3 regions of the Xanthocytophaga agilis genome follow, and region 3 is predicted to be linked to each of the others. Evidence: riboswitches for the same ligand, from Rfam matches in the RefSeq annotation. Region 3 holds a riboswitch; each other region holds the start of a gene.

Region 1 (4,486 bases), on a different contig from region 3:
CTGCATACTTTCTGGCATCAGCGATTTTGTTGCTTTTTACCGCATGCATTCCTGAAGCAAAGTAATATAGAGCATCTTTGTAGGCTATGGCTTTGGTTGTATATAAGCTATCCTGATCGAGCCGAATAGCAGCCAGACGATCTGCAGCCTTCTTGTAAAATCCAAAGCACAGTTCCATCTTGGCAGGTGCAATTACCCCCTGATAAAAGAAACGGCCTTCATATTTTCGTTTGCGTTCTTTAGTAGCAGGCATGCTTTTCAACTTTTCTGCATATAACAGTGCCGTTGCATACCGTCCATCTTCGGCACAGTTAGATAAAAGATAGTTGATGTTATGAATATAATTCCAGGCGTCTACTTCCGCAATTCCCTGCTCTTTCATATATGCAGAGTCGACAGCCAGCGAAGCAGCAAAGGCATCATACGCTTTTTTGTAGTCACCCAACTTATAATACACATGCCCTGGCATATGCACCATATGTCCTGAGGCAGGTGCCAAATTGGGTAACTTGGCAGAACTCTCCAGTGCCTGTTCCGGACAGCAGTTTTCCATCAGATGTATCCAGTAGTGATGAGCAGCAGCATTTTCAGGGTAATTTTTCAGCAGATCACGCAAAAGGTATTCAGCATATAGTTGTCCTTCATGGGGATTCATAGCCGCATCGTACCCTCCCATTTTGCTTAATGCCAGAAATAACTTGGCATCTATGTCTTTCGGATATTTGTGAATGATCAGTTCCAGCTTCTTCTGATATTCTTTTTTACTCCCATCTTGTTCTTCATCTCTTGCCAGTATTGCGTCTGCGTATAGCTTCTCATGTTCAGAAGCTGTTTCTTTTAGCTTTTTCAATTGTTGAACGGCTAATAATTTATCGGCTGTAAAGTCATCTCCTTCAATAGCACCAATGGCACTGTATAAACCCCAGTAAGGCATAAGAGCAACAGAATCAAGCCGAATAGCTTCTTTAAATGCACGATAGGCTTCAAAATCCCAGAAGCAGTGCAATAAAGCAACCCCCTGACTAAAATAAGCCTGTGCCTGTGCAGAAGACGTTTTTATTTTGAGATTAGAAGATCCAATTCCTTTGAGTAATTGCGGGGCAGGAAGATTATGAACATATACAGTTTCCTGCCGATAAGCCTGTATATGTGCCAGATGATTATGATCTCCTCCACCCGAATGAGCATGATGCTCTTCCTGTCTCACACGCTGAGCCAATGCGGTAGAGGAAATCAGTAACACTAGTAAGAAGTAAAATTTCATCAATACTGTATAGAGTTGTATGGTTGCTGTATTTTGTGAAAGGTAGGAAAGATTGGACTTTGGGCAGGCAATGGCAGAACCCAAAGCCAAATCAGATTGGTTAATTCCCTTTCTTACATTCACACTTTAACTATAATTATACTTTTACACTTTACTTTAGAGGCTAAAATCTGTTTTATTTCGCTTTTGCAGTAGCAGTAGATTGTCCGGTAGCAACAATGTTTACATCCAGTTCAAAATCGTCGTAGATAAACTTATCTCCAATATTGGGGAAGAAAGACTTAGAGCCATACTTGATATCGTATTTGGTTCGGTTTACTACTATCTTGGCAGTTGCTGTAGCTTTATCTTTTTCGATCTTCGCAACAGCTGGGAAGTTAACTGTGTTAGTTACACCTTTAATGGTTAGCTTTCCGGAAAGGTCATAGGCATCTCCTCCTTTTGGGGTAGCAGAAGTGATTGTCAGAGTAGCTTTTGGGAACTTCTCTACACCAAAAAAGTCATCGCCTTTTAAATGTTTTACCAGTTTGGCGTTTTGCTCACTATCTGTAATATCGGTAACAGTGATTGTTCGTGTATCAATTTCAAAAGTTCCACCTTTTAGCTTACCATCTGTTACAATCAGATTGCCACTGGTCAATGCAATGTTGCCTGTATGCTGACCAGTAAATTTCTTACCAGTCCAAACTAATTTACTGGCTTGTGTGTCTACTTTCAGAGTTGTTTGTCCCTTAGACGTTTTGTTTCCGATAAAGGATACTAAAACAGAAGCGACAATAGCAAGGAATAAAAAGGAAATACGTTTCATAATTACTGTTGGTTTAGTGGTAAATCAAAAGATAAAACTTGCAGTAGCCGTGAATATCTCTCAATCCAGGGTTCTGGAAGCAATTGGTTATAGGTAGTTGTTGATTGGTTACTTATTTTTCGATTGTAAAGACAAAGCATTTCCACCCTACCAACAAAGGCAGTTCGGCAGACAGTACATGTTTGTGATTACAAATAATAGCAGAGAGAAATTTCTGTCAACAACCACTATCTTCATAGTAGCTTGTTATAGTATAATCCATAGGCTCAACTAAGAAATAGTACATCCCTGTTGTGTGCAATAGACGTCTTACAAATGTTGAGAATAGGAGTTGTTTCATCGTCTTGTTAATTTATCTTTACCAAAATGGTCAGGATGTAGCACTGTTTCCGGGTGGTCAGAAAGTTGCTGGAAGTTCTGCGAGCCTGTTCTCTCCCTTCCTCTGTATAAATTAACTAATTAATGGTGGTGCTTAATTAGTAAGATGATGCAAATGTAGAGACTAATTTGTGATTTCCAAATCATTTCTCTACTTTTTCTGTAGAGATTATGTATTTATATATTTTTCAACTTTTAGGTTAAAAGAAAATAGTCAAAGAATACATCTTTGTGATAGTGCAAGAAGTATATTCCTATGTCAAATACTATAAATAAAAAGGTCTGAATCAATAAGACCAATAATATCTTTTCGAATCTAAGAAAGCTTACGGAAGAGTTACACCCAAAAAAGATCGTATTTGCTAATAAAATTAGTAATAGTAACCGCATATTCTGGTATTGTCTCTAACACTTCAAGTATCTATAAAGAGTGGGTTTTGGAGCAAAAAAATCAAGTTTTGGGTCATTATAGTTCTATCGCTACATTTTTGTACTAATATAATAAACCTTTTTCTCTTTTGGGTTAACGAAAATAAGTTCTGCTGCTGAAGGAGTAACACCATAACAATAAATACTCTGAGGGTAAACATAGAAGTCTTCTGCCCTTAGTTTTTCTACTGTCGGAAACCATGGTGTCTTATGTTGACAATTACCAACAAAAGTTACCGCTTGATCTAAACAGTTGGGAGGCTGTCCATCCGATACCAATTTCTTGATCTACTGTCATTTCATTTAGTTAGTTCGTCAACCGTTATATTCGTTATTTTTATTTCATAAACGTCAAGATGGTCGCCGGTGAATGAATGTGCGGAATTATAGCTATTCAAGACTTTTTCAATCCTCTCGTCGCCAAGTCCACACCAGTTTAATACAAATCTCACGTCTGATTTAGTTGCCTTACCTTCTACGTCTCTGTTGCCCAAAGTCATTGAGTATATTACATAACAACCAATAACTATTACTCCTATCAGTGAAATTCCGCCCCAGATTGTCAGTAGCAGCCTGCTTACTTTAACCATTTTTTCTTTCAAACCTATTTTAGCATTTTTTGTCAGTTGTATTTTCATATCATGGAATATAACTGGTAAATAAACGAACCTTTCTTTGACTTCAAATAAAGATACAGAATGTATAATTATATTATTCAAGCCTCAATTGTGTCCCATTCCTCAAATCTTAGTCATCATTTGCTTAACAAGATCGATTAGCTTGAATTGATTAATCTGATTGGGCTTATACATGTCCCAAATTGGGAATAGCTTTTAGCTCATATGTAACTCCTCTATAAAGTGAGCAAGGAGAAAGACTGGAGTAACAATATGGATTCTTCCTTGTAACAAAGCATAAGCAATATCAGCACTCCTATCAGCATATCCTCCTGCCTTCATGGGTTTGATAATACCATTTTTGACAGGAGGTTGTAGGAACAGGCAAAGGCAATCCTGCCAACGCTAAAGCAATAATGGTTATACCAAGTACGACTACCGTCCAGTCTTCGGTAAAGATAAATCGTGTTTTTTCAGGAAGGGTTTGAGTAACTCGAGACATCGAAATCAGGTTAGCTATATTTTTATAAATGTATTTTAATTCAAAAAAGGCTTTAGAGGCATAATAGGTGTTTTAAAGATATCTTTCAGAGCTCTTTTGGCCGCATAATATCCACACATACCATGTACGCCTCCACCAGGAGGCGTTGAAGAAGAGCAGATATAAATGCCTTTGGCTGATGTTTTATAGGGAGAAAGACGCAAAGCGGGCCGTGTATATAATTGAGTCAAATCAATCACTCCACCATTAATGTCTCCACCTATATAATTTGGATTGTACGATTCCATTTGTATCGTATTCATAGTATGCCGGGCTAGAATACGGTCTTTGAAACCAGGGGCAAAACGCTCAACCTGATCCTCAATTGCATTGGTCATATCTACTGTGGAACCATGAGGTACATGGCAATAGCCCCATAGGGTTTGCTTTCCTTCTGGTGCACGTGAAGGGTCGAAAGCACTTTGTTGAGCTAGTAACACAAAAGGAGC
Region 2 (4,486 bases), on a different contig from region 3:
AGAGATAGGAGCAATTAGTTCATTGGCATCTGTGGTAATCATGGCACATGAGATCTGGTTGTTGTTTTGTGAGTCATATTGCCATACACCTGCAAAGGCAAATGGTATATTCCACTTAAGTGTAATACGGTAAGGAATACGACTTTTATAGGAGACTTTTTTCCAGAGATAAAATCCATCCGCAAGGATAATGCAACGTTGTGTGAGTAACTGGGTTGTTTGAGGAGTTGTCTTTTGAGTATCCTGTTTGATAAATACCTTGTGGATTGGTGTTTTTCTGTTCTCTGAAATACCCCATATCGCTTTTGTCAACTGTTTAGGCTGCAGATCAGTAATAACAGATATAGTATTTCCCGGAGAAATATTGTATTGAGGTTCTATGGTTCCTGGGACCTTTATCTCAAAACGACGTATAATTTTTTCTTTTGGAAGACTAAAGGAATAACGATCGTACATACACTCACAAATATTCAATAAGACACGGTTCAACAAAGCCATAAAAATACAGAAAATATGGATACCTCGTTGAATTAACAACTTCACTCATCGTAATAACTTTATTAACAAAATAATTTGTCTTTGGTTGCCATAAAAAGCGATTTACTTAAACTGTTTGTTTACATGAAGCGATGATTAAGTACTTATACTTGTTTTTTATATATGTAAGTTTTTCTAAAACTCAGCGGCTGGTAGTGTAAGCTAATTCATATAAACGAATGAAGTTTTACTAATGAGAATTTATCCTTTTTTCGGGTATATAGAGTATGCTTAGTTTTAATTAATTGATATACAGAGTGTTGTATTGGTATTTTTAACCTTTAATATGATAAAGTTATCTGGTATAAAACATGTTTATTGTACTAAAAAGAACAGTCTCATCGGAAAAACTTTTACGTTAATCGATAAGAAAGATAGTAAAAGCAGGATTTTTATACCGATTATTAGATGTTTAGATAGTTATAATGCACCTATCACGTATAGTCCAATTACTAGTTAACTACAACTTCTTACAATTTGTGAGATATTTGTCTACAGGAATAGACAAGAGTGAATCATATTATATTTTAACTATGAAAAAACTAGTACTGACAATTGGTATTGCTTTAATTAGCTGTGTAATAAGCATTGCTCAACACGCTGAGTTAATGATGTTTTCAGGAGAGATTAAGGTAGATAAGCTAGAAAAAGAGGAGATTTACAAACAATTATCTTCCTGGCAGCAAGAATATATGCCTAAAGAAACCATACGAGAATCTGATAGAGGAGCAGGAGAAATAAAGGGAACATCTTATCTGGTCTATAATAGTAATGTACACGCAGCAAGTGAAGTTACTAAAGGTTTTATTTTGTTTGACTTTAAGTTTGTGGCTATAGAAGATGGTTTTCGTTATCAGATAACAAATTTTAGACATGAAGGAAAGATACGATTTCATACCATTCTGATGACTCCTAGCTTTCCCTATAAGATTAATGCAGTAGAGAAACCTTGGTATGATCTGGTTTGGAAAGATATAAGGACACAAATAAATCAACAAATGCCCAAGATGGTAGCTTCTGTAAAGGATGTTGTAGAGAAAGCTGCGTTGTTGGCTAAAAACGAAAATGAAGCAAAGGATACTCTACTAACTCAGATGGGAAATTAATATATATGATTCAATGTTGATTAATATAATTAATTGGAAAGCTTTATAGTTTCTACTATAAAGCTTTTTTGCATTTGATAATGAGTGAGTTATGAGTGAATATTAAAATGGAATAAACTAATTCTGTAATGTCTATAAAAAAAGTAGACAAATTGTTTGTTATGTTATAAACTGACTATATATTTGTGACATAATCCTGCTAATTAATACCACCATTAATTAGTTAATTTATACAGAGGAAGGGAGAGAACAGGCTCGCAGAACTTCCAGCAACTTTCTGACCACCCGGAAACAGTGCTACATCCTGACCGAATAGGTAAATATAAATTAACAATCGTATGCTAAAAACAACTTATTACTCTACCTGCGGACGAATGTGTTGCTACTGAGATAGATACATTTTTTCTGTATCACATTAACAACACAAGAGGTTAGACCTCTACTCAGACACTATATCTATGTTTAGATAGCCTGAACATACTAACTCTTATGAAGAGAAAGTTCTATTATGTCTGTTCCATATCTTTTCACTTATTATTCTTTAGTACAACTTTATGGAAATATACTTCGATAATGCAGCTACAACACCTTTAGATTCGCAGGTATTAGAAGCTATGTTACCTTACTTAGGTAAGCATCATGGTAATCCTTCATCAACACATCAATATGGAAGACGGGCTAAAGACGCAGTAGAATCAGCCAGGAATACAATCGCTACTCTGTTACATGCTTCACCTGAAGAGATTTTCTTTACATCTGGAGCCACAGAAGCAAATAATCTGGCATTGGCAGGGAGTATTCACACGTTACGTTTCCGGCATTTTATAACAAGCCCTTTAGAACATGATTCAGTGTTAAAAAGCCTGGATTTTTATCGGAAGAATTATCAGATAAGAGTTAGTCTGGTTGAGACAGATGCATGGGGTAGAGTTAATCTTGGGCACCTTCAATACTTATTACAAAAGAATCCAGCATCCTTTGTAAGTCTGATGCACGGAAATAATGAAATTGGGAATCTGAATGAAATAGAAGAAATTGGAAATATATGTCGCACCTATAAAGCTGTTTTTCATTCTGATACGGTTCAGACATTAGGGAAAAGGCAGTTAAATCTATCAAAGGTCCCTGTTCATTTTTTAGTTGGTTCAGCCCATAAGTTTCATGGGCCCAAAGGAATTGGTTTTCTCTATGTAAATAAACAGATCCATTTGCAACCATTGATACATGGTGGCTCTCAGGAAAAAAGTTTGAGAGCGGGTACTGAAAATGTTGCTGGTATTGTAGGTTTGTCAACCGCCTTATCACTTGCCTATGAGAACCTGGATGACACACAGAAATATCTGCAAAAATTAAAAGGTTATCTTATCCGAAGATTGAAGGAAGTATTTCCTCAACTTACCTTTAATGGAGATAGCGATCAACAGGATAAGAGCCTTCCCTCTATTGTTAATATCGGGTTTCCTGCTTTAGGTGATAGAGCTTTGGTAGATATACTGAATGAAAAAGGAATATATGTATCAGGAGGAAGTGCTTGTTCAAATCTGGTAGAGCATGGTTCACATGTACTTAGACAGTTGGGGCGTAATCTGGAACTAGAGAATATTCGCTTCTCATTTAGTAAATACAATACCTTGGCAGAAGTGGATTACTTGGTTAAGGTTTTATCAAATATTTATGAACCCCAAAATGTATTACAGTATGCTGGTGCGGTTAAGTGATTGTTTTTTAGTGCTTTATATAAAAAGTGAAAATTTTTTATGATAATCTCTATAAAATCTATAGGAATTATGTATTTTTGTAAAGTGAGATGAAAAGATCTGTTTTAAATACCCTGAGCAATGGCTAAATAGAATAAAAAATATATGGTGGTAAATGTATTCTTCTTATTCTCAGGCTGTTGCCAGGGTATTAAAAACTGAAAGAAGATTATCCACTTATATTTCAATAAAGGTCTTGTTTACTATGAAATTAAATTATCTGGCATTTGCAATTCCCATTTTCTTATTGTTTACAGCATTAGAATATTGGGTCGCAAGAAAACAACAGAAAGAAGATTATTTCCATTTTGACAGGTCTATTGTCAATATAAGTATTGGCATTGCTGAAAGACTTGCAGATTTATTTACAGTTGGTATTTTCTATTATTTCTATACATACATACACACTCACTTTGCTTTATTTGATATCAAACCAAGCATATTATTGTGGCTGGCATTGTTCCTATGCACTGATTTTGTCTGGTATTGGTATCATCGTCTGGCTCATGAAATTAGCTTATTATGGAGTGTACATGTAGTACATCATCAAAGTGAAGATTTTAACTATACTGTTTCTGCACGTATTACTGTTTTTCAGGCATTGGTTCGGGTTGTTTTTTGGTCTGTACTACCCTGGATCGGGTTTCCACCAGAGATGATTACAAGTATTTTATTAATTCATGGTGCATATCCTTTCTTCATTCATACACGTACTATTGGCAAACTGGGAATACTGGAATATATATTGGTAACTCCTTCTCATCATCGGGTGCATCATGCTTCAGATGAGCATTATCTGGACAAGAACTATGGAGATGTTCTTATTATCTGGGATAAGATTTTCGGGACTTTTGTTGAAGAAAAGGAAGAACCTCATTATGGTTTAACGAAGCCATTGAACAGTCATAGCTTTTTATGGCAGCACTTCCATTTTATACTGGAACTAATGTATACAGTCAAACATACCCAAGGGTGGGGCAATAAAATAAAAATCATTTTTGGTGGTCCTGATCTGGTTCCTGAATATGTAAGAGAGAAATTGGAACAAAGATTCCTTTTTAATAAGTCAGTAAATGCTAGTGGTAT
Region 3 (4,486 bases):
GTGCCTACGAAATTTTAAAAACAGGTGGAGTTGTTCTTTCTCCTACTGATACAGTATGGAGTATTCTTTGTGATGCCCGTAATGACGCGGCTGTTAAACGAGTCCATGAATTAAAAAAGCGAGAAACACCTAAACCTCTGGTGGCTATGATTTCACAAATAGGCTGGCTCCCTGAATATATGAATAAAGTGCCGGATATAGCCTGGGATCTGGTTGAATTTTCAGAACGTCCATTAACTGTGGTTTACTCCAATGGAAAAAATGTATCTTCCGATGTGTTAGCATCAGATCGAAGTATTGCGATTCGCTTAGTCAAAGACAATGATTTTCTGGTGAAGCTTATCGGAAAGTTTAATCGTGCGATTGTTTCAACTTCTGCAAATCGCCCTAATCAGTTTATTCCCAGAACACTAGATGATGTAGATCCTGAAATTGTCAAAGGCGTAGACTATGTTGTCCCAATGGATCAAAGCACCAAAAATGATTATCAGCTGGCCAATATACTCCGGTTGGAAGTCAATGGTGAAATTAAGTTTATCCGGAAATAGTAAGGGTTCAGGTATGATACCTGAACCTATCTTTCTTACTTTCCACTTATTTTTATAGAATTCATAACCTCTTTCGCAATAGGTTGCCAGCGTTCTTTTACCTGAACAGGACAATTGAAGGCCATAACATTCACTTTATTACGAATCGTTGTATATACAATATAAGAATATTGGCGTGTAACACCCTTATTAGCTGAATTAGGATCCTCATCACGCAATTCTGCGGTGTATTCCAAAACGACAAAATCCCGTTCATTAATCTGGACAACTCCTTCCTGAATAAAATCAACTTTAGTAAAGTTAGACCGGATTCCCGATTTAAAAAAGTCTTTCAACATTGCCAGATCCTGTTGCCTTCCAGGTGTAGTTGTTTGATTAAAAGAGAAATCAGCTACCCGGTCAGCACTTGAAAAACTAGCAGTTGGCTTTCGTGCTACAAAATATTTGGCGGCAATTTCATCATCTGTCATTGGATGAAAATCTTCAGGTAGCGAAACTGTAATTTGTTCTGTTAGCTTTGTCTTCTTTAGTTTAGGCACACCCTGAAAACCTATTCCCCAAGCCGTTAAAACCAATAAGAAAATCTTAAGTTGAAATCCCATAGCATTTTTAGAATAATGATGACCACAAAATAAGTGCAAAATCTGATCCCATCTCATTTTTTAAATTCTAATTGGGACATGTCTTTTTATAAAACATGAATTGTCCTCAAAACCTATACTAGGTTGATAAATGATTTTGCCATAGCTGAAGGTTTCATAAACAAATTTTGCAAATCTAAAAAACGCTTTCTACTTTTGTAACCCTGCAAGTCAATTACCCTCAACAAGTAATTGGTTTATACAGAAGACGGGAGAGAATAGGCTCGAAGAACGTCTGGCAACCTACCCTCAATGGCAAGGTGCTAAATCCTACCTAAGCTGATTAGGAAATATAAATCAAAAAATCATGCTTCTTAAAAAATCAATTTCAGGCCATTTGTGCATGACTGTGTTATTGCAACACATTCTACCAGCATTTTTTTGTGTATTGAGTTTCTTTCCTTTCCGAATGCGCTCTAGTTTGCGATGTGTGCAAAATTGTAGCGGAGTCGCATTACTCTACTAGTTTTATATACTTTAAGGAGATTTATTTGGAATTCCCTCTAAAAAAGCTGTATTTTCAAGAATCCAAATTTCAATCTTATTTAACAACCTCAAACACACCTAGTTATGTCTCAATTACGTTTCGAAACCCTACAACTGCATGCAGGTCAGGAAGTTGACCCTACTACACAATCACGTGCAGTGCCTCTTTACCAAACCACCTCCTACCAGTTCAAAGATTCTACACATGGTGCAAATCTGTTTGCCTTAAAAGAGTTTGGCAACATTTACACACGTATTATGAATCCTACTCAGGACGTTTTTGAGAAGCGGATTGCAGCATTGGAGGGAGGGGTTGCAGCACTGGCTGTAGCTTCAGGACACGCAGCACAATTTATTGCATTAAATAACATTCTCAATGTTGGTGACAACTTTGTCACTTCTCCGTTTTTATATGGAGGAAGCTGGAATCAGTTTAAAGTTTCATTTAAAAGGCTTGGTGTAGAAGCTCGCTTTGCCAAAGACAATGAACCAGCCAGCTTCGAACAATTAATCGATGAAAAAACCAAGGCTATTTATCTGGAAACGATTGGAAATCCTGGTTTGAATGTAGCAGACTTCGATGCCATTGCAGCCTTAGCCAAAAAGTATGATCTACCTGTAATCGTTGACAATACATTTGGTATTGGCGGTTATCTTTTCCGTCCATTGGAACATGGAGCCCATGTTGTTGTAGAATCAGCAACCAAATGGATTGGAGGTCATGGTACCAGTATTGGTGGGGTAATAATTGATGGTGGTAATTACAATTGGGGCAATGGAAAATACCCTCAGTTTACTGAACCTTCAGAGGGATACCACGGATTAAAGTTCTGGGAAATTTTTGGAGAAGGTAATCCTATTGGACTTCCTAATATCGCCTTCATTATCCGCTGCCGGGTAGAAGGTTTACGTGATTGGGGTCCAGCCATTAGTCCGTTTAACTCATTCCTATTCCTTCAAGGATTAGAAACCCTTTCTTTACGTGCAGATCGTCATGTGGAGAACGCACTGAAACTGGCCCAATGGCTGGAGGCACATGATCAGGTAGAAAGTGTAAACTATCCTGGTCTGCCAAGCAGCCCACATTATACACTGGCTCAAAAGTATCTGAAACGTGGAGCAGGATCAATTCTGACGTTCAACATCAAAGGAGGCAAAGATGAAGCTGAGAAATTTGTTAACAGCTTAAAGCTAACTAGCCATTTGGCCAATGTAGGAGATGCCAAGACGCTTATTATCCATCCAGCCTCAACAACTCATTCTCAATTGAATGAAACAGAACAACGCAGTGCCGGTGTAGAGCCTACATTACTGCGGGTGTCAGTAGGTCTGGAACATATTGAAGATATTAAAGCCGATTTTGAACAGGCATTTGTTAAAATTCACGAAGATAGCGCAGTATTAAATTAATATAAAAGGGTTTCATGGCTAAAATAACTAGCCATGAAACCAATCTTTTCATCCCTAATTATTAATTGAATTTGAATCTTTTACAATTCAGTTACGAACAAGAATTTACATTAGAGTCTGGAGAAACTTTAGCACGGTTCAATCTGGTGTATGGAACATCCGGCACACTAAATGAAACAAAAGATAATGTGATCTGGGTTTGTCATGCATTGACAGGAAATGCAAGTGCAGATGATTGGTGGTCAGGAATGATTGGAGAAGGTAAATTCTACAATCCTGATGAGCATTTTATTATATGTGCCAACATCATTGGTTCACATTATGGATCAACAGGGCCATTTTCATGGAATAACAAAACCGATGATCGATACTATCACGACTTTCCGTTTGTGACTATCCGGGATATGGTCAATGCCATGGAACTACTTCGTATTCACTTAGGCATTACAAAAATCCACACCTGTATTGGCGGCTCACTTGGTGGGCAACAGGCTATGGAATGGGCAATTCTGCAGCCTACTCTCATTGACAACCTGATTCTGATAGCCACCAATGCCTACCATTCAGCATGGGGAATAGCTTTCAATGAGTCACAACGTATGGCAATCGAAACAGATCCAACCTGGAAAGAAAAACGTCCGGATGCAGGTATCCAGGGAATGAAAACAGCCAGATCTATTGCCTTACTGTCTTATCGCCATTACGAAACATACACTCAGAAACAAACGTCACCTGATAAAAACAAACAGGATGATTTTCCTGCATCGTCTTATCAACGATACCAGGGTGAGAAATTGGCAAAACGATTTAATGCATTCAGCTATTGGGTATTGTCCAAAGCAATGGATTCACACAATGTAGGGCGTGGGCGTGGAGGAGTAGAAGCAGCACTACGGGTGATCCGATCCAAAACACTTGTCATAGGTATATCTACAGATATTTTATTTCCTGTATCAGAACAAAAATACTTGGCACAAACTATACCGAATGCGCAATACACAGAGATAGAATCCATTTATGGACATGATGGTTTTTTAGTAGAGTTTGAGATTTTGAGTCAGATACTAAAACAATTTTATATCTCCTCTGACATTCCGAAAGATATACCAGTAGAAAAAGAGTGAGATTTTTATTCATATAGACATATAAGTAAGACGTTACATGAGCAAGAAATTACGCATCGGTTTATTTGGCTTTGGCGTGGTAGGTCAAGGCCTTTACGACATTTTTACACATACAACAGATTTTAATGCCGAGATTGTCAAAATCTGTGTAAAAAACCCTCACAAATCCCGTCCATTACCCGCAGATCGATTTACATTCGATCCGGATGATATCTTGGGAGACCCAACTATCAATCTGGTTGTTGAAATGATCAACAACACAGAAGATGCGTATATC

Evidence for each region. Region 3 has a riboswitch for S-adenosylmethionine ahead of QNI22_RS07080 (O-acetylhomoserine aminocarboxypropyltransferase/cysteine synthase family protein). Riboswitches for the same ligand answer to the same signal wherever they lie in the genome.
Region 1: linked by a shared signal. The riboswitch ahead of QNI22_RS36360 (YceI family protein) and the one ahead of QNI22_RS07080 (O-acetylhomoserine aminocarboxypropyltransferase/cysteine synthase family protein) in region 3 are both predicted to bind S-adenosylmethionine.
Region 2: linked by a shared signal. The riboswitch ahead of QNI22_RS24050 (cysteine desulfurase family protein) and the one ahead of QNI22_RS07080 (O-acetylhomoserine aminocarboxypropyltransferase/cysteine synthase family protein) in region 3 are both predicted to bind S-adenosylmethionine.

The regions. Positions count from the first base shown of each region.
Region 1 is NZ_JASJOU010000021.1:21,761-26,246, forward strand. Features, by position in the region: gene QNI22_RS36355 (tetratricopeptide repeat protein) at 1-1,387, opposite strand, end outside; gene QNI22_RS36360 (YceI family protein) at 1,440-2,072, opposite strand; SAM riboswitch class I at 2,422-2,525, opposite strand; gene QNI22_RS36365 (hypothetical protein) at 3,179-3,517, opposite strand; gene QNI22_RS36370 (hypothetical protein) at 3,816-3,998, opposite strand; gene QNI22_RS36375 (phytoene desaturase family protein) at 4,034-4,486, opposite strand, start outside.
Region 2 is NZ_JASJOU010000009.1:221,758-226,243, reverse strand. Features, by position in the region: gene QNI22_RS24060 (SOS response-associated peptidase) at 1-456, opposite strand, end outside; gene QNI22_RS24055 (DUF4468 domain-containing protein) at 1,071-1,643, shown strand; SAM riboswitch class I at 1,869-1,972, shown strand; gene QNI22_RS24050 (cysteine desulfurase family protein) at 2,198-3,361, shown strand; gene QNI22_RS24045 (sterol desaturase family protein) at 3,606-4,486, shown strand, end outside.
Region 3 is NZ_JASJOU010000002.1:102,640-107,125, forward strand. Features, by position in the region: gene QNI22_RS07070 (L-threonylcarbamoyladenylate synthase) at 1-548, shown strand, start outside; gene QNI22_RS07075 (hypothetical protein) at 584-1,150, opposite strand; SAM riboswitch class I at 1,384-1,488, shown strand; gene QNI22_RS07080 (O-acetylhomoserine aminocarboxypropyltransferase/cysteine synthase family protein) at 1,760-3,085, shown strand; gene QNI22_RS07085 (homoserine O-acetyltransferase family protein) at 3,157-4,209, shown strand; gene QNI22_RS07090 (homoserine dehydrogenase) at 4,247-4,486, shown strand, end outside.